Regions from separate parts of the Paenarthrobacter sp. CAP02 genome, predicted to be linked through region 1. Evidence: riboswitches for the same ligand, from Rfam matches in the RefSeq annotation. Region 1 holds a riboswitch; each other region holds the start of a gene.
The links. A riboswitch is a leader RNA that binds a small molecule or an ion and turns the genes downstream of it on or off. The one in region 1 is predicted to bind S-adenosylmethionine.
Positions count from the first base shown of each region.

Region 1 (5,229 bases):
GATAGCTTTTGCGCAGTTGTTCCAGCATGTCCGGTGAAGGATCGACGGCGGCAACCTCCAGGTTCCGCTGGAGGAGAAGCGACGTGAACTTGCCGGTGCCCGCCCCGATGTCGGCCGCTGTCCGGGCCCCTTGGGGCAGGATCCATTCCAGGGAGTCCATGGGGTATCCGGGGCGCACGCGGTCATAGTGCTCCCCGCCGTCCTGGAAGCTTTGGCCCAGTTCGTGCCTGCGGGTGGCGTGGAGCTTGGGACCGCGTGGTCCTGCTGGTCCGGGAATGACCGCCGGACGACTCGCGGCTCCGGGGGACGGCGTGGACACGCGGAGCTCCTTCACAGGGTTGCCAAAAGGTACCCTACGAATTTACCGCAGCCGTGAAACCCTTTGGTGCGCGGATTCCTAGTCCACAGTGCAGGGCGCCGCGCCTGCCGTGCCCGGAGTATTGGGTGCCCATTCGGGGTAGCTGCGGTGGTCGTTCGCAGGTACCCAGCGGCCTTCGTCCACGACGTAGTCCCAGCCAAGTCCGTTGCGCTTGAGTTCCTCGATGCCTGCCAGCAACCTGGTAGCGTCCTCCAACCGGGAGCCGACGCCGAAGCTTGCCCGCAGCGAACCTGACGGGAGTCCCAGGCGCTTGAGCAGCGGGTGGGCGCAGAACCGGCCATCCCGAAGGCCGACACCGTGTTCCGCCGCGAGGTAGGCGGCGACCAAACCGGCGTCGAAGCCTTCCACGGAGAAGTTGACCACACCGATGGTGTCTGCGGAATCGCTGAAGATCTTGTGGACAGAGACGCCCTCAATCGCTTCCAGGCCTTCAACAAGGTAGGAACGTATGGCCGCTTCATGGGCATGCCATTCCTGCTCATCCAGGCTGGCCAGTACCTGGGTGGCGCGGGCCAGGGTTGCCGCTCCCAGGACGTTGGGAGAACCGCCCTCATGGCGGGCCGGGCCGGTAGCCCAGCTGACCGAATCCAACCGGGCTTCACGGACGGCTCCGCCGCCAGCCAGGTGGGGGACGCCGGCGTCGAGCCAGTCAGGGCGCCCCACCACCACTCCAGCGCCGAACGGAGCGTAGAGCTTGTGGCCGGAGAAGACCAGGTAGTCGATGTCCGCTTCTGCGATGTTGATGCGGCGGTGGGGTGCAAGTTGGGCGGCGTCCACCACGATCCGTGCGCCGAACCCGTGGGCAAGGGCAGCCAGTTCGGCGATGGGGAGGATTTCACCGGTGACGTTGGAAGCGCCGGTGACAGCCAGCAGGCTCACGCCGCCTTGGGCGAGCTCATCGCGGAGTTTGTCCAACGTGGCGGCCAGGGTTGGTGCTGCAACGACGCTTCGGTGGGGCACACCCTGCCAAGGCAGCAGGTTGGCGTGGTGTTCGATGTCCAAGTAAAGAACCTCGCCAGCGACCTGGCCATCAACCACGGGGAGGCATCCGGCCAGCAGGTTCAGGGAGTCCGTGGTGTTGCGGGTGAAAATCACCGAGTCGTCAGCCCGGCCGCCCACGAATTCACGCACAATGTTCCGCGAATTTTCGTAGACGGAGGTGCTGATCTGCGAAGCAAAACCTGCACCGCGGTGAACGCTGGCGTAGTAAGGCAAAACCTCGTTGAGGTGCGCCGAGACGATGGTCAGGGCAGGTGCCGATGCGCCGTAGTCGAGGTTGGCATAACGGACATGGCCGCCCTGGATCAGGGGTGCCTGCAGCTCCGCGCCTGTGACAGCGGCCAGTGGACGTGCTGCAGCAACCGGCACCGCGCTTGCCTCAGCAAACGACGGAATGGTGTTGGCGTTGAACGTAACGGTGCTCATGGGACCTCACTTAAGAGGGACCCCCGCATGGGGGATCCGCGCTTGCCGTATCCGTTCCGGACCGGCCGGGTCGTCACCCGGGGCACCCCACCGCGAATGGAGGGTTGCCGGCCAGCAAACCGGGGTTTAGCGCTGGCACTCGTGACCTGTAAGAAAGGTTAGGGCATACCCTCCAGCCCCTCCAAAGCCGGTGAACATTGTTAAGCGCATTGTTACGTGGAACGAAAAAGTCGTCATTGGGCGAAGATAAAACGGCGGACGGCCCTAAAAGGGGCCATCCGCCGTCGAAAATTTCGTGGTGGTTCGATATGGGCCTTGCCGCAACCGGAGCTAGAGGAGGTCGTCCAGCCCGGGGTTGAGGCGCTTGAGGACCTCCGAATGCAGTATCGAGTTGGTGGCCAACGCGTTACCGCCGAACGGTCCGTCTTCGCCTTCCAGGGACGTGAAGCGTCCGCCGGCTTCGGTGACGATGGGTACCAGGGCGGCCATGTCGTAGAGATTCAGCTCAGGTTCGCAGGCGATATCCACGGCGCCTTCGGCGACCAGGCAATAGGACCAGAAATCCCCGTAGGCGCGAGTACGCCAGATGTCCTCTGTGAGTCCCATGAATTCGTCGAGGTTGCCGCGTTCTTTCCAGCCGGAAAGGCTCGAGTACGACATCGACGCGTCCGCCAACCGGGAGACGTTGGAAACCTTCAGGCGTGTGGCGGAGGCGAGCGAACGGCCCATGTAAGCACCCATGTCCTTGGCTGCCCACCACCGCTTGCCCAGAGCCGGGGCGCTCACTACGCCAACAACCGGTTCGCCTTCATCGACCAGCGCAATCAACGTTGCCCATACCGGAACACCGCGAACGAAGTTCTTGGTGCCATCGATGGGATCGATGATCCAACGACGCGAGCCGTGTCCGCTGCTGCCGAATTCCTCGCCAAGAACGGCGTCGCGGGGGCGGGAACGGGACAGCTGGCCGCGAATCGCTTCCTCCGCGGCCTTGTCCGCATCTGTGACGGGTGTGAGGTCCGGCTTGGTTTCGATCTGCAGGTCCAGTGCCTTGAAGCGATCCATGGTCTGGGCATCTACTGAGTCTGCGAGGACGTGGGCGAGACGCAAGTCATCGTTGTAGGTGGAAACGGGATGGGTCATGCCACCAAACTATCCTGAATCAATGGCCGCAGTGGGGACGTGAAGCCGCCACGATCAGTTGACCGTGCCCAATTCCTTGGCCTCTTTCGCTTCGAGCCGGGGATCGGCCCCAAGCAAGCGACGCAGCGAGGCAAGGCGGGCGACGCCTGAGGGTCCGGCATGGCCTTCGTTGACCCACGCATCCAGTCCGCAATTGATGGCGGTTGCGTCGTGTTTGCAGCCGCGTTCGCAGCCATCCGTGCCGGGCTCCAAGTCGGGGAAGGAGCGCAGAATCCGGTCCGGGTCCACATGGGCCAAACCGAAGGAGCGGATGCCGGGAGTATCGATGATCCAGCTTCCCGTGGGGGCGTCATCGAGTTTAAGGGCCAGGGCCGACGAGGAGGTGTGCCTGCCGCGGCCCGTCACGGCGTTCACGCCGCCAGTGGCGCGTTCGGCACCCGTCAGGGCGTTGACCATGGTGGACTTGCCCACACCGGAATGGCCGAGCATGACAGTTACTTTTCCGCCGAGGTGGGAGCGGAGCTGCGCGACGGCATCCCGGTCCAGGCGGGCAGACAGGCCGTCGTCGGAACGCGCGTCAATGCCGCCGGCCCCTGAATCGGCGGTCCGGCTGATGATTACGGGGAAGTCCAGGCTGAGGTAGTTCGCCAGCAGTTCCGCCGGGTCCTTGACGTCCGCCTTGGTGATGAGCAGCAGCGGCTCGATGCCGGCGTCATACGCGGCCACCAGGGCACGGTCGATGAATCCGGTCCGGGGCTCGGGGTTCGCGGCCGCCACCACCACCACGAGTTGATCGGCATTGGCCACGACCACACGTTCGATCGGATCGGTGTCGTCGGCACTGCGGCGCAGGAGCGTCCTGCGCTCCTCCACCCGGACCAGGCGGGCGAGGGTATCCGGGTCTCCGGAGACATCTCCGACCAGGGCGACGAAGTCACCCGGGACCACGGGGTTACGCCGCAGTTCACGGGCCCGCGCTGCGATGACCAGGCGCTCGTTGTCGGTGTCTTCCCCGACAATTGCCCGGTACCGTCCCCGGTCTACTGTGATGATGCGCCCAATGACGGCGTCATCGTGGCTTGGGCGGTCCTTGGTCCTGGGGCGTGACCCTTTTTTGTTGGGACGGATACGGACATCGGACTCGTCCCAGGAGCGTGCGTCACGGGCCATGGTCAGTTGCCGGCCTCTTCCGCGCCGGCAGTCCCGAGCATTCGAACCCACATGTCCGGGAACTCCGGCATGGTCTTCGACGTCGTGGCGATGTCTTCGACCCTGACGCCTTCGACGGCGAGCCCAAGGATGGCACCCGCTGTGGCCATGCGGTGGTCCGCGTAGCTGTGCACCACGCCGGCGTGCAGGGCTGCCGGCCGGATGACCAGGCCGTCAGCCGTTTCCTCAGCGTCACCACCCAGCCTGTTGATCTCGGCCACCAGGGCCGCGAGACGGTCAGTCTCGTGGCCACGCAGGTGGGCAATGCCCGTGAGGCGCGAAGGCCCGGCTGCCAGTGCGCAGAGAGCGGCAACGGTGGGTGCGAGTTCGCTGGTTTCGTCGAAGTCCGCGCCCTTGATCTGCTGCCCGCCGGTGACGGTCAGTGTCCCGTCCTGAAGAGTGACTTCCGCTCCCATCGTGGCGAGGATACTCCGCCACATGTCGCCCACCTGGGTGGTGCCGGAGGGCCAATTGGGAATGCGGACGGTTCCCTTGGTAGCCAGCGCAGCTGCCAGGAAGGGGCCGGCGTTGGAGAGGTCCTGCTCAATCCGTTGGTCAAAGGCGCTTATGGGACCGGGGGATACCCGCCAGTGGTTCGGCACCGAATCGTCCACCGAGACCCCGACGCTGCGAAGGGTCGCCACCGTCATCGAGATGTGGTCAAGGCTCGGAACGGGCTTGCCCACGTGCTCCAGGTGCAGGCCCTCGGTGAAACGCGCACCCACCAGCAGCAAGGCAGATACGAACTGCGACGAAGCGCTGGCATCGATCACCAGGTGCCCCCCGCGCACCTCCCCGGTGCCTTCCACCGTGAACGGAAGGGCCGACGGCGTCCTGCCGCCTTCAGCGGCGACAGGAACCCCCAGGGCAACCAAGGCCTCGATGATGGTGCCCATGGGTCGGTTGCGGGCATGAGGATCGCCGTCGAACACGGTAGCCCCGCGGCGCAACGCCGCGAGCGGCGGAACAAAACGCATCACAGTTCCAGCCAGCCCGCAATCGATGGCGGTTTCTGCGCTTGTAGCCCGGGGATCCAGCGGCGTGATCAGGAGGTCGGGTCCGTAGTCGCCGTC
Region 1 is NZ_JBEEII010000004.1:169,536-174,764, forward strand. It holds gene ABHM97_RS08555 (class I SAM-dependent methyltransferase) at 1-277, opposite strand, end outside; gene ABHM97_RS08560 (aminotransferase class V-fold PLP-dependent enzyme) at 398-1,804, opposite strand; SAM riboswitch class IV at 1,838-1,951, opposite strand; gene hisN (histidinol-phosphatase) at 2,135-2,947, opposite strand; gene rsgA (ribosome small subunit-dependent GTPase A) at 3,002-4,117, opposite strand; gene aroA (3-phosphoshikimate 1-carboxyvinyltransferase) at 4,120-5,229, opposite strand, start outside.

Region 2 (5,229 bases), on a different contig from region 1:
AACTGGAACGTTGCTTGGTTCAACGGGGAGAGCCTTCATTCACGAACCTTTCAGGCCTGTCATGTGGCCCTGTCATTGGAGCAATAGTAGCCGGAGCGCGCAAAAGGAGGACCAGAAACGGCCGAAGCATGACTTAAGCATCTTGACTGTTACTCCCATCACAACATATCCTCTGAGGCAACAAGTGTTGTCTGTGAGGCATACAACACCCTCCCCAATCTCCAATCGTCAGCACGGAGACTTCGACCCTTCGCAGGAGTATCGTCGAAATCCCCAACCTCCGTGCATCAGCTCCAAGGACCGTTCATGGAATCTTCGGCTATAAACATCGCAATCGTGGTGGTGTACCTGCTCGCCATGCTGGCGTTCGGCTGGTGGGGCAAGTCCCGCACCAAGAACAACAGCGACTTCCTGGTGGCCGGCCGCCGCCTTGGCCCCTTCCTCTACACAGGCACCATGGCCGCGGTGGTCCTCGGTGGCGCATCCACCGTCGGCGGCGTCGGCCTGGGCTACAAGTTCGGCATTTCCGGTATGTGGCTCGTGGTGGCCATCGGCGCCGGTGTGCTGCTGCTGAGCCTGCTCTTCGCCGGCACCATCCAGCGCCTGAAGATCTACACCGTCTCCCAGATGCTCAGCCTCCGCTACGGCAGCAAGGCCACGCAGACATCCGGAATCGTGATGCTCGCGTACACCCTGATGCTGTGCGCCACGTCCACTGGCGCCTACGCCACCATCTTCGTGGTGCTCTTCGATTGGGAACGCTGGCTGGCAATCGCCGTTGGCGGGGCAATCGTGCTGGTCTACTCAACCATTGGCGGCATGTGGTCCATCACCCTGGCTGACCAGGTGCAGTTCATCATCAAGACCGTGGGCATCTTCTTCCTGATGCTCCCGTTCGTCATGAACGCTGCCGGCGGCATGGACGGCATCCGTGGGCGCCTCAAGGACAGCTTCTTCCAGATTGACGGCATCGGTACCCAGACGATCATCACGTACTTCGTCGTTTACACGCTGGGCCTCCTGATCGGCCAGGACATCTGGCAGCGCGTCTTCACCGCCAAGACCCCCTCCGTTGCCCGCTGGGGCGGCGCCACGGCCGGTGTCTACTGCATCCTCTACGGCATCGCAGGTGCGTTGATCGGCCTGGCAGCCCGCGTGGCCTTGCCGGATATCGACGTCGCAAACCTCGGCAAGGACGTGGTGTACGCAGAGGTAGCAACCCACATCCTCCCCGTGGGCATCGGTGGCTTGGTCATGGCAGCGGCTGTCGCCGCCATGATGTCCACCGCCTCCGGCGCCCTGATCGCCGCCGCAACGGTTGCGCGCGCCGACGTCGTCCCGTTCGTGGCCAGCTGGTTCGGCAAGACCATCAACACTGACGACACCGAAAACCCCGAGCACGACGTCAAGGCCAACCGTTACTGGGTCCTTGGCCTGGGCATCGTGGCGGTCCTGATCTCCATGGCCGCGCAGGACGTGGTGGTGGCCCTCACCATCGCCTACGACATCCTGGTAGGCGGACTCCTGGTAGCGATCCTCGGCGGCCTGGTGTGGAAGCGCGGTACAGGCATCGCGGCTGCATGGTCCATGGCAGTCGGCTCGGTGCTGACCCTGGCCTTGCTGATCATGTTCGCCGTGGGAGTCATCCCCAGCGAAGACGGCGTCTACGCGAACGAACCCATCTACTACGGCCTGGCGGCCTCATTCCTCGTTTACGTCGTCATCTCGCTCCTGACGCCGCCCACCGACCCCGCAGTCCGGGCCGCCTGGGACAAGCGCGTGGCAGGTGCGATCTCCGAGGAACTGCCGGTCGAAGCACACCCGGTCAGCTCCAATAAGGCCTACTGACCCGAACACGCAGGACACACGATACAAAGCAACGCCCGACGGCGGCGCTCCCCTCACGGGGCAGCGTCGCCGTTTTGCTGTACCCCCAGAAAGTACTCGTTGTGGGGCCTGCTCTGCGGGCTCTAACTCCATCCAACGCTGCAGAGCGGGCCCCACAACGAGAGAGCGCCCCAGAAAGAGAGCGGGCCCCACAACGAGAGCGCCGCGTGCGGTAGTGTTGTGCCAGCTTCAAGAGATGTGGTGCCAAGCTCCGACTGGCCACACACCAACCCCATGTTCACGGGTGGTTCGGATGAGGAAGCGGCCCGCCCCGGACCCAAGACAACCGAGCGGGCAAGAGCACTCCCCCAAGGAGAAGTACCTTGCCGTACCACGCCGACAGCAGCCAAGCCCCCACGTCGCCGGCACCCGGCGCCCAAACTACCGGCGCGAAGAAACCCGACTCGCAAAAAACCGGCACCCCCGCCGAACCCGCAGCCAGCAAGGTTTCGGTGATCCCCGCCGTCGACCTCTTCCTGGGGACCGTCACCATAGTGACCGGGGCCAAGAGCGTGACGCTCCGGCACCCCGATCCGCGGTTAATCGCCCGGGCGCTTGCGCAGGCCGTCCGCCCCACCCAATGGTGCGCTGCGTCAGGGACGCTGACGGTGACCGTTGCCGCCGTCGGGAAGCCCATGGGGCTGCCGAGGCACTTTACCTTCCCGGAGCAAGCTGCCTAATCCTCTTCGTCTTCCTCCCGGAAGTCGTCTGTTTCATCGATCGGGACCACCCGTTCGTCATCCTCCGGTGCGTCCACTTCCTCCACCCAGGGCTCGTCCACTTCCTGGTCCTCCGCGTAGTCGTAGGCCGGGTCGGACTCCACAGTTGCCCGCTCCGGGTAATTGGCGTGTGATTCGGTGGTGTTCATGATGCAACCTCCGTCCCTTGGGCCGCGAACGACCCGATGACCTTGCGCGGGAGACCCCGCCCCTGTCATTCCATCTGAGCACCGGCCCACGGACCGGTCAAGGGGCCGAAATTACGGTGCACCGAACATTCCGGTTGAGGAATACCAGCCAAAAATCCCCGAGAATAACCGGTAGTGTGGGGCGTGCAATGGGGCCGCAACTACCCCACCCAGCACAGGAGAAAAAGTGCAACAGCACCAGGAATCCCACGGTCCGTCGAGCCCCGTTCCGGACCCCATCAACGAAACCGAAGCCCCGCAAGAGGCCGAAGCACCACAAACCGCGCCGACGTCCTCGGACATCAGGCGTTGGCGTCAGTACCTGGCGGACGAGCGGGCCGAAGCCGCCGTATACCGGGAACTCGCCCAACGCCGGGACGGCGAAGAACGCCAGATCCTCCTGGCCTTGGCCGAGGCCGAAGGCAGGCACGAAGCCCACTGGCTCAAGCTCCTCGGGGAGCACGCAGGAATGCCCAAGGCGGCGTCCGGCCGCAGCCAGTTCCTGGGCTTCCTGGCCCGCAACTTCGGATCGGTGTTCGTGCTCGCTTTGGCGCAGCGGGCCGAAGGCCGCTCCCCCTACGGCACCGAGCCGGCCGCAACGCCAGCCATGGTAGCCGATGAGCAGATCCATGAAGAAGTGGTCCGCGGGCTCGCAACCCGTGGCCGGAACAGGTTGTCCGGCACCTTCCGCGCCGCAGTCTTTGGCGCGAACGACGGCCTGGTCAGCAACCTTTCCCTGGTCATGGGTATGGCCGCCACCGGAGTGCCCAGCCCGGTGGTGTTGATGAGCGGCGTGGCGGGTTTGCTGGCCGGAGCCCTTTCCATGGGCGCAGGAGAATACGTCTCCGTGCGCTCGCAACGGGAACTGCTCAACGCCACCCTCCCCACGCAGGCCACGCTTACCGCTGCGCCGTCCCTGGACATTGAGCACAACGAACTGGTTCTGGTGTATCTGGCCCGCGGCATGACCCAGGAAGCGGCCGAGCACCGGGCCGCCGAACGCATGGGATTGTTCAGCTGCGATTGCGATCCCAGCCTTTCCCTGCAGCCCGAGAAGCCGGCCGAGGACGAGCACGAATCCGTGGGCTCAGCCTGGGGCGCAGCGTTGTCCAGCTTCTGCTTCTTCGCCTCGGGCGCCATCATCCCCATCCTGCCGTTCCTGTTCGGCATGACCGGTGTCGCGGCCCTCATGGTGGCCGGTGTCCTGGTGGGCATCGCGCTGTTGGCGACCGGCGCCGTCGTCGGCCTTCTGTCCGGTACATCGCCCCTCAGCCGCGGCCTGCGGCAGCTTGCGATCGGCCTGGGAGCGGCAGCCGCCACGTACGGACTGGGATTGCTCTTCGGCGCAGCGATCGTCTGAGTTGGACGGCTCCGGCCGCAGCCCGTACTGTTGGTTCGTCCTCCGCGCTGCCCCGCGTGACCAGGGCGTGAGGAATGGAGAGCCGTGGACCCGGAGCGGGAAGAAATGCGTGTGCCCAGGCACCGGCGCACGGGAACTGCTTTGCGTGTTCTCCGCGGTGTCCTCCTGGCCGTCGTCGCGGCCGTCATTGCCGTCCTGGTCAGCGGTTACCTGCACGGCGACCCCCGCATTACAGCGCTCTTTCCCGGGGCGGGTGTGCCCGGCACGCCGCAGCAAGGGAGCCAGGGGCAAGGGAAAGCCGCCCGCCCCGTTGACGCACCGCCGCCGGGGCTTGAGGAAGCAGACGCCCCGCTGGCCTCACCGCCGGCGCCCGGAACCACCAACGATTCCTACAAGTTCCTGGCGACCAACGACGACGGCACTCCCGTAGGGTACTCGCCCTGCCGGCCGCTGCATTACGTCGTCAACAACGCAACCGCACCGGAAGGATCCGACGCGCTGCTGACCACCGCCATCGCGAACATTTCTGCTGCGTCCGGCATCCAGTTCGTCAACGACGGCACCACCGACGAGCTGCCGGTTGAGCGCCGCGAACCCTACCAACCCGCCAAATACGGAGACCGGTGGGCTCCGCTCCTGATTTCCTGGACGACGCCGGAGGTCGCACCGGCCCTGGCCGACAAAGTGATCGGTACTGGCGGCAGCACCATGTACTCCCTCAACAACGGCCCCAAAAGCTACATCACCGGCAGCTTGGAGCTGGACACCCCACAGGTGACAGAGCTGATGTCCAGCGGAGGCGCGGACTACGTGCTGGCGGTCATGCAACACGAGCTGGGGCATGTCATGGGCTTGGACCACGTGGACGATCCCATCCAACTCATGTACCCGGAAATCGGGGCACCGGACGGGCTTGCCGCCGGCGACCTGAACGGCTTGCACCTGCTGGCATCGGCACCCTGCCGCAAGGACATCTGACAAGCTTCGCTTTCCAGCAGTCGCGCCATGGACTCGCGGCGTCGCCGGACTTATGCTGACGGTTACGGCCGACGGCGGCGCCCCACCACCCGTCGCA
Region 2 is NZ_JBEEII010000002.1:481,933-487,161, forward strand. It holds gene ABHM97_RS05075 (helix-turn-helix domain-containing protein) at 1-39, opposite strand, end outside; gene ABHM97_RS05080 (sodium:solute symporter family protein) at 307-1,848, shown strand; SAM riboswitch class IV at 2,075-2,194, shown strand; gene ABHM97_RS05085 (hypothetical protein) at 2,211-2,567, shown strand; gene ABHM97_RS05090 (hypothetical protein) at 2,564-2,755, opposite strand; gene ABHM97_RS05095 (VIT1/CCC1 transporter family protein) at 2,982-4,154, shown strand; gene ABHM97_RS05100 (matrixin family metalloprotease) at 4,239-5,132, shown strand.
Region 2: linked by a shared signal. The riboswitch ahead of ABHM97_RS05085 (hypothetical protein) and the one ahead of ABHM97_RS08560 (aminotransferase class V-fold PLP-dependent enzyme) in region 1 are both predicted to bind S-adenosylmethionine.

Region 3 (5,229 bases), on a different contig from region 1:
TGAGCCTCATCACCGCGGGCATCGTCACCAACTCGGAGGTCACCATCCGCCGGGTGCCCATCGAGTTCATGGAGATCGAGCTCGCCACCCTGGAGCAGATGGGCCAAAACCTGGAGGTCTCCGGCGAGTACATGGCCCGCAACGGCCGCACCCGCCTGGTGGATGTGACCACCAAGCCCTCCGAACTCCGGGCTCCCCAGGACAAGATCCACCCGATGCCCTTCCCCGGCCTGAACATCGACAACCTGCCGTTCTTCGCCGTGATCGCAGGCAACGCCGAGGGCCAGACCATGATCCACGACTGGGTCTACGAGAACCGCGCGATCTACCTGACTGAGCTCAACAAGCTCGGTGCCCAGGTGCAGCTGCTGGATCCACACCGGATCTACGTCAACGGACCCACCAAGTGGCGTGCCGCGGAAATCGGCTGCCCGCCGGCCCTGCGTCCGGCAGCCTGCCTGCTCCTGGCGATGCTGGCGGCCCGGGGAACGTCCGAGCTGCGCAACATCTACGTGATCGAGCGTGGATACGAGGACCTGGCAGAGCGACTGAACACCATCGGCGCGAAAATCGAGTACTTCCAGGACTAAGCCACGCAGGTTCAGACCTGTTTGAGGGCCTTCTCCAGATCCAGGATGAGGTCGTCGACGTCCTCCAGGCCCACGGACAGGCGAACCACGCCATCGCTTAGCCCAATTGCTGCGCGGCCCTCCGGACCCATGGCCCGGTGGGTCGTCGTGGCCGGGTGGGTGATGAGGGACTTGGAGTCGCCAAGGTTGTTGGAGATGTCGATGACTCCGAGGCCGTCCAGCAAAGCGAAGGCGGCCTCCTTCGCGGAACGTCCAGCCGACGGCGAAAGCTCGAATGTCAGGACCGTACCGCCGGCCTTCATCTGCTTTGCCGCGAGCTCGTATTGCGGGTGCGACTTCAACAGCGGGTACTTGACCCAGCTGATGGCGGGCTGCTGCTCGAGCCATTCCGCGATCTTCAAAGCGGACGCAGAGCTGTGATTCACGCGCAGCCCCATGGTCTCCAACCCCTTGGTCAGCACCCAGGCGTTGAACGCGGACAGCGAAGGTCCGGTGTGCCGCATGAGCTGCTTGACCGGGCCGTCGATGAACTCCTTGGTGCCCAGGATGGCGCCGCCAAGAACGCGGCCCTGGCCGTCGATGTGCTTGGTGCCGGAATACACGATCACGTCGGCGCCCAGCTCACCACACCGCTGCAGCAGTGGAGTGGCAAAGACATTGTCGACGACGACGGTCGCGCCGGCGGCATGCGCCAGCTCGCTGACGGCGGCGATGTCGACGATCTCCTGCATGGGGTTGGACGGGGATTCGAAAAACACGGCCGTGGTGGGCTTGGACAGGGCTTCACGCCACTGGTCCAGGTCGGGTCCATCAACGAATACTGTCTCCACGCCCCAGCGCGGAAGAATTTCGTTGAGGATCACGAAGCAGGACCCGAACAGGGAGCGGGCGGCGACTACGCGGTCACCGGCAGCCAGCAGGGCACCCAAGGCGGTGAATACCGCAGACATGCCGGACGCCGTCGCAAAGCAAGCTTCGGTGCCCTCCAGCAGGCGGAGCCGTTCCTGGAAGGTGGCCACGGAGGGGTTTCCGTAACGGGAGTAGACGAATCGCTCGTCCTCACCGGTGAAGGCACGTTCGGCAGCGGCAGCCGATTCGTAGACGAAGCCGGAGTTCAGGAAAACGGCCTCGGACGTTTCCTGGAAGTTGGTGCGGTCAAGACCGCCACGGACGGCCTGGGTATCAGGATTCCAGCCAGCGGCGTCGGGATTGAAAGTCACTTAGTCGGTCCCCAGGTTCGTTGGTAGGCCACGGTTTTTCCAGCCATTTACAGTGCGCTCGCCATAGCGGTCAGGCTCGCCTTCAAAGCCCTCAAGGACGTTGTACGCGGTGAAGCCTGCCTGGGTTGCGGCGATGGCTGCAGCGATTGAACGCTGGCCGGAGCGGCACAGGAAGACCAGCTCCACGCCGTCGTCTTCGGGCGCTTGCTGCCGCAGGTCCTCGATGAAGCGGGAGTTGGGGATGCCGCCGGCGAGGTTCCACTGGATGAACAGGGGATCGTTGTCCGTAGCTTTGGTGTCCGGGATACCGATGTGGGCCCATTCGCCCTCGGTACGGACATCCACCAGGATGGCACCCGCCTCAAGTTTGGCCCACGCGTCCTGCGGGGTCAGGTCACCTGCGTAGCTCATGCGTGGCCCTCGAATGCTTCGTCGTCGTCATTTTCAAGCTGGTCGACGGCGTCGGCCACGGCGGCGTCTGCGTGGGCGATCGCTGCGGGAAGCACGATTGCCTGGGCGACGATGACGTCCGTGCCATTAAAGGTGGCTGCCGGGCTGCCATGGAGCACATAGCCCTCGGCGAGTGCGGAGCTGATCCGCTCGCAGAAATCGCGGGTGTCCGGGCCTGTGATCAGGCGGTAGGAAAGTTTTTCTTCAGTGGGTTCAGGCATTGCTGGTGCTCCTCAGTCACGCTTGCAGTTCGAATTTGTCCGATACGCCGAGTAGTCACCTGAGGCACCCCGCCGGAGAGAGGGTTGCCGACCAGCAAGTCAGGGCTTCGCGCTGGTACTCATTACTCAAGAAAAACGTAGCATTCAGGGCGCCCGGGCTGCATGTGGCGGAGGTTTGCCCGCCGTCATGTTGCGTAACCGGAGGGTGCTGTGGCAGGGCCCATTTATGACGTCCCGGGAGCATAATTGACGCAGTACGTCCCCCTGTAACTTCGCAAGAAACCAGGTCGCGGTGAACGAACAGAGCAGTCCTACACTCAAGCCCATGCTGCATTTTGGATGGTTCGTGGGCCACGGATTCGGAGTTCAGGGTTGGGGGACGCCCGGCTACGGGCTGGGCTATGACTGGAAGAAGCCTGCCCTGTACCAGGAGGCCGTGCGGGCCTTCGAGCGATCCGGGCTCGACCTGTTCATCATCGAGGACTCGCTTACCGTTCCTGATACCTACGGCGGTACGGCCGAGGTGTCCCTGGCGCATGCATCCTTCGCACCCAAGCACGACCCCCTCGCGTTGGTTCCCTACCTGCTCTCCGCGACAGAGCACCTCGGGATCGTGCCCACGGTCAGCGCTTCCTTCTATCCGCCCTTCACTGCCGCCCGGCTGCTGGCCACCTTGCAGCACTTCTCAGAGGGTCAGCTTGGCTGGAACGTGGTGACGTCCGGCAGCGACCTCGCGGCGCAAAACTACGGACTGGACCAGCAGATTGAACATGACCTGCGGTACGAGAAGGCGGAGGAATTCGTCGACGTCGTGAGGCGGCTTTGGCGGAGTTGGGAACCAGGCGCCGTGCTGGAGGACGTTTCCGCCGGGGTATTCGCCGACCACACCAAAGTTCACCCGATCAACCATGAAGGCGACTTCTTCAAGGTCCGGGGCCCGCTGAACACGGCGCCCCTGCCGGAGGAGCCCGTGTTGGTTCAGGCGGGGGCTTCACCCCGCGGCAAGGCGTTCGCCGGCGGACATGCCGATGTGGCGATCGCCCTGGCACGTGGTGTGGACGGGATGAAAGCGTACCGGGACTCGATCCGCGCCGAGGCCGCGAAGGCCGGCAGGAACCCTGATGACGTGAAGGTCTTGTTTGTCCTCAAGCCCACGGTGGTCGGTTCCGCTGCCGAAGCCGAGGAACTGCGTGCCCAGCGGCGTGAGCTCACCCAACGCGACATCGACAGCCAGCTCAACTCCATCTCCTACCTCTCCGTGATCGACTTCAAGCAGTTCGACCTCGATGCCCCGTTGCCCGAGCTGACGACCAACAGCAACCAAGGGACCTTGGAGCACTTCGCAAAAGCCGCGCCGCCAGGTTCCACGCTTCGCCAGATCCTGCAAGCCCGCAGCGGTGGGGCAGGGGACTCGATCATCGGTACGGTGGGCGAAATCGCCGACTACCTCGAGGAGTCCGGCTCCGCGGTGGGCGGAGATGGGTTCCTTTTCTCCGGCTTCGTTGATCCCGTGACGGTGCATGGAGTGCTGGACAAACTCACCCCTGAGCTGCGCCGGCGGGGGCTGTTGAGGAAGAGTTACGGCAACGGCGGATTCCGGCAGAACCTCCTGGACTTCTGATGACGTCCGATGATGCAGGGACCCTGGTGATAGGAACGGCCCCGATACGCGCTGAACGCTTGGCCCTGGCAGCTAGCGACGACTCGTTTCACGTGAAACTCAACCATGATGCGTTGACTTTGATCGGCCGATCCCGGGAGATCTTGGAGCAGGCTGCGGCGTCCGGCCAGCGGGTCTACGGGCTCAATACCCTGCTGGGATCCGGTCGTGACACCGTTGTGGAGGACAAGTCGATCCTCAGCTATCAGGTTCAGGTTGTCCGGTATCACAACAGCGGCGTGGGCCCATATCTGGACCGCGCCGCCGCCCGGGCCGTCATTCTTGCCCGCCTTGTGGGATTCAGCCGTGGTGGCTCAGGAGTGCGTCCCGAGACGGCCCGTTTCTATGCCGAACTCCTGAACCGCGGCGTCCACCCCGCCATCCCTTTCGAGGGCTCAGTGGGCTCATCGGACCTCACCCAGCTCGCCGCTGTCGCGGCCGTGGCCCTTGGCGAAGGTGAAGCGTTCGACGTCCACGGCACCTTGGTCCCGGGTTCCAAAGCGCTCGCTGACGCCGGGCTGCAGCCCCTCACTCTCGCAGCCGGTGAAGCCCTGTCGCTGGTGAGCGCAAACTCCTACTCCGTGGGCGTCGGTGCCCTGGTCCTTAGGCGACTGCGGCACCTGGCCGAACTTGCCGACGTCGCGCTTTCCTTGTCCCTTGAGACCATCGCAAGGTACGACGGCGGTGGGAACCTCAGCCCGTTTTCGCCGGCGATCCAGGCAGCCAAGGCAGTGAACGGGCAGCGGGACTCGGCCGCTGCTGTTCGTCGACTTTTGAGCGGCGGCTGGCTGGAGGATGTCCGGGCTGAGGTTTCGGTTCAGGACGCCCTCTCCTTCCGGGCCGCACCGCAGACACACGGGGCATTCCGGTCCTTGGTGTCGGATCTGGGTGAGGCGCTGGAAGTGGAACTCAACGGACGCGGTGATAACCCGTTGGTGGATGTCGGGTCCGGGCAGGTGGTGTCTGGCGGGAATTTCCAGCCCACCCAGTTGGCGCTGTCCTTTGAAGTGTTGCGGCTCGCTTTGGCCCATGTGGGCATCTCCAGCGAGCGGCGCATCGCCAAGTTGTACCCGCCGCAACGGGCCATC
Region 3 is NZ_JBEEII010000014.1:88,075-93,303, forward strand. It holds gene ABHM97_RS19635 (UDP-N-acetylglucosamine 1-carboxyvinyltransferase) at 1-590, shown strand, start outside; gene ABHM97_RS19640 (O-succinylhomoserine sulfhydrylase) at 602-1,810, opposite strand; gene ABHM97_RS19645 (rhodanese-like domain-containing protein) at 1,811-2,221, opposite strand; gene ABHM97_RS19650 (DUF1737 domain-containing protein) at 2,218-2,481, opposite strand; SAM riboswitch class IV at 2,495-2,608, opposite strand; gene ABHM97_RS19655 (NtaA/DmoA family FMN-dependent monooxygenase) at 2,774-4,102, shown strand; gene ABHM97_RS19660 (aromatic amino acid ammonia-lyase) at 4,102-5,229, shown strand, end outside.
Region 3: linked by a shared signal. The riboswitch ahead of ABHM97_RS19650 (DUF1737 domain-containing protein) and the one ahead of ABHM97_RS08560 (aminotransferase class V-fold PLP-dependent enzyme) in region 1 are both predicted to bind S-adenosylmethionine.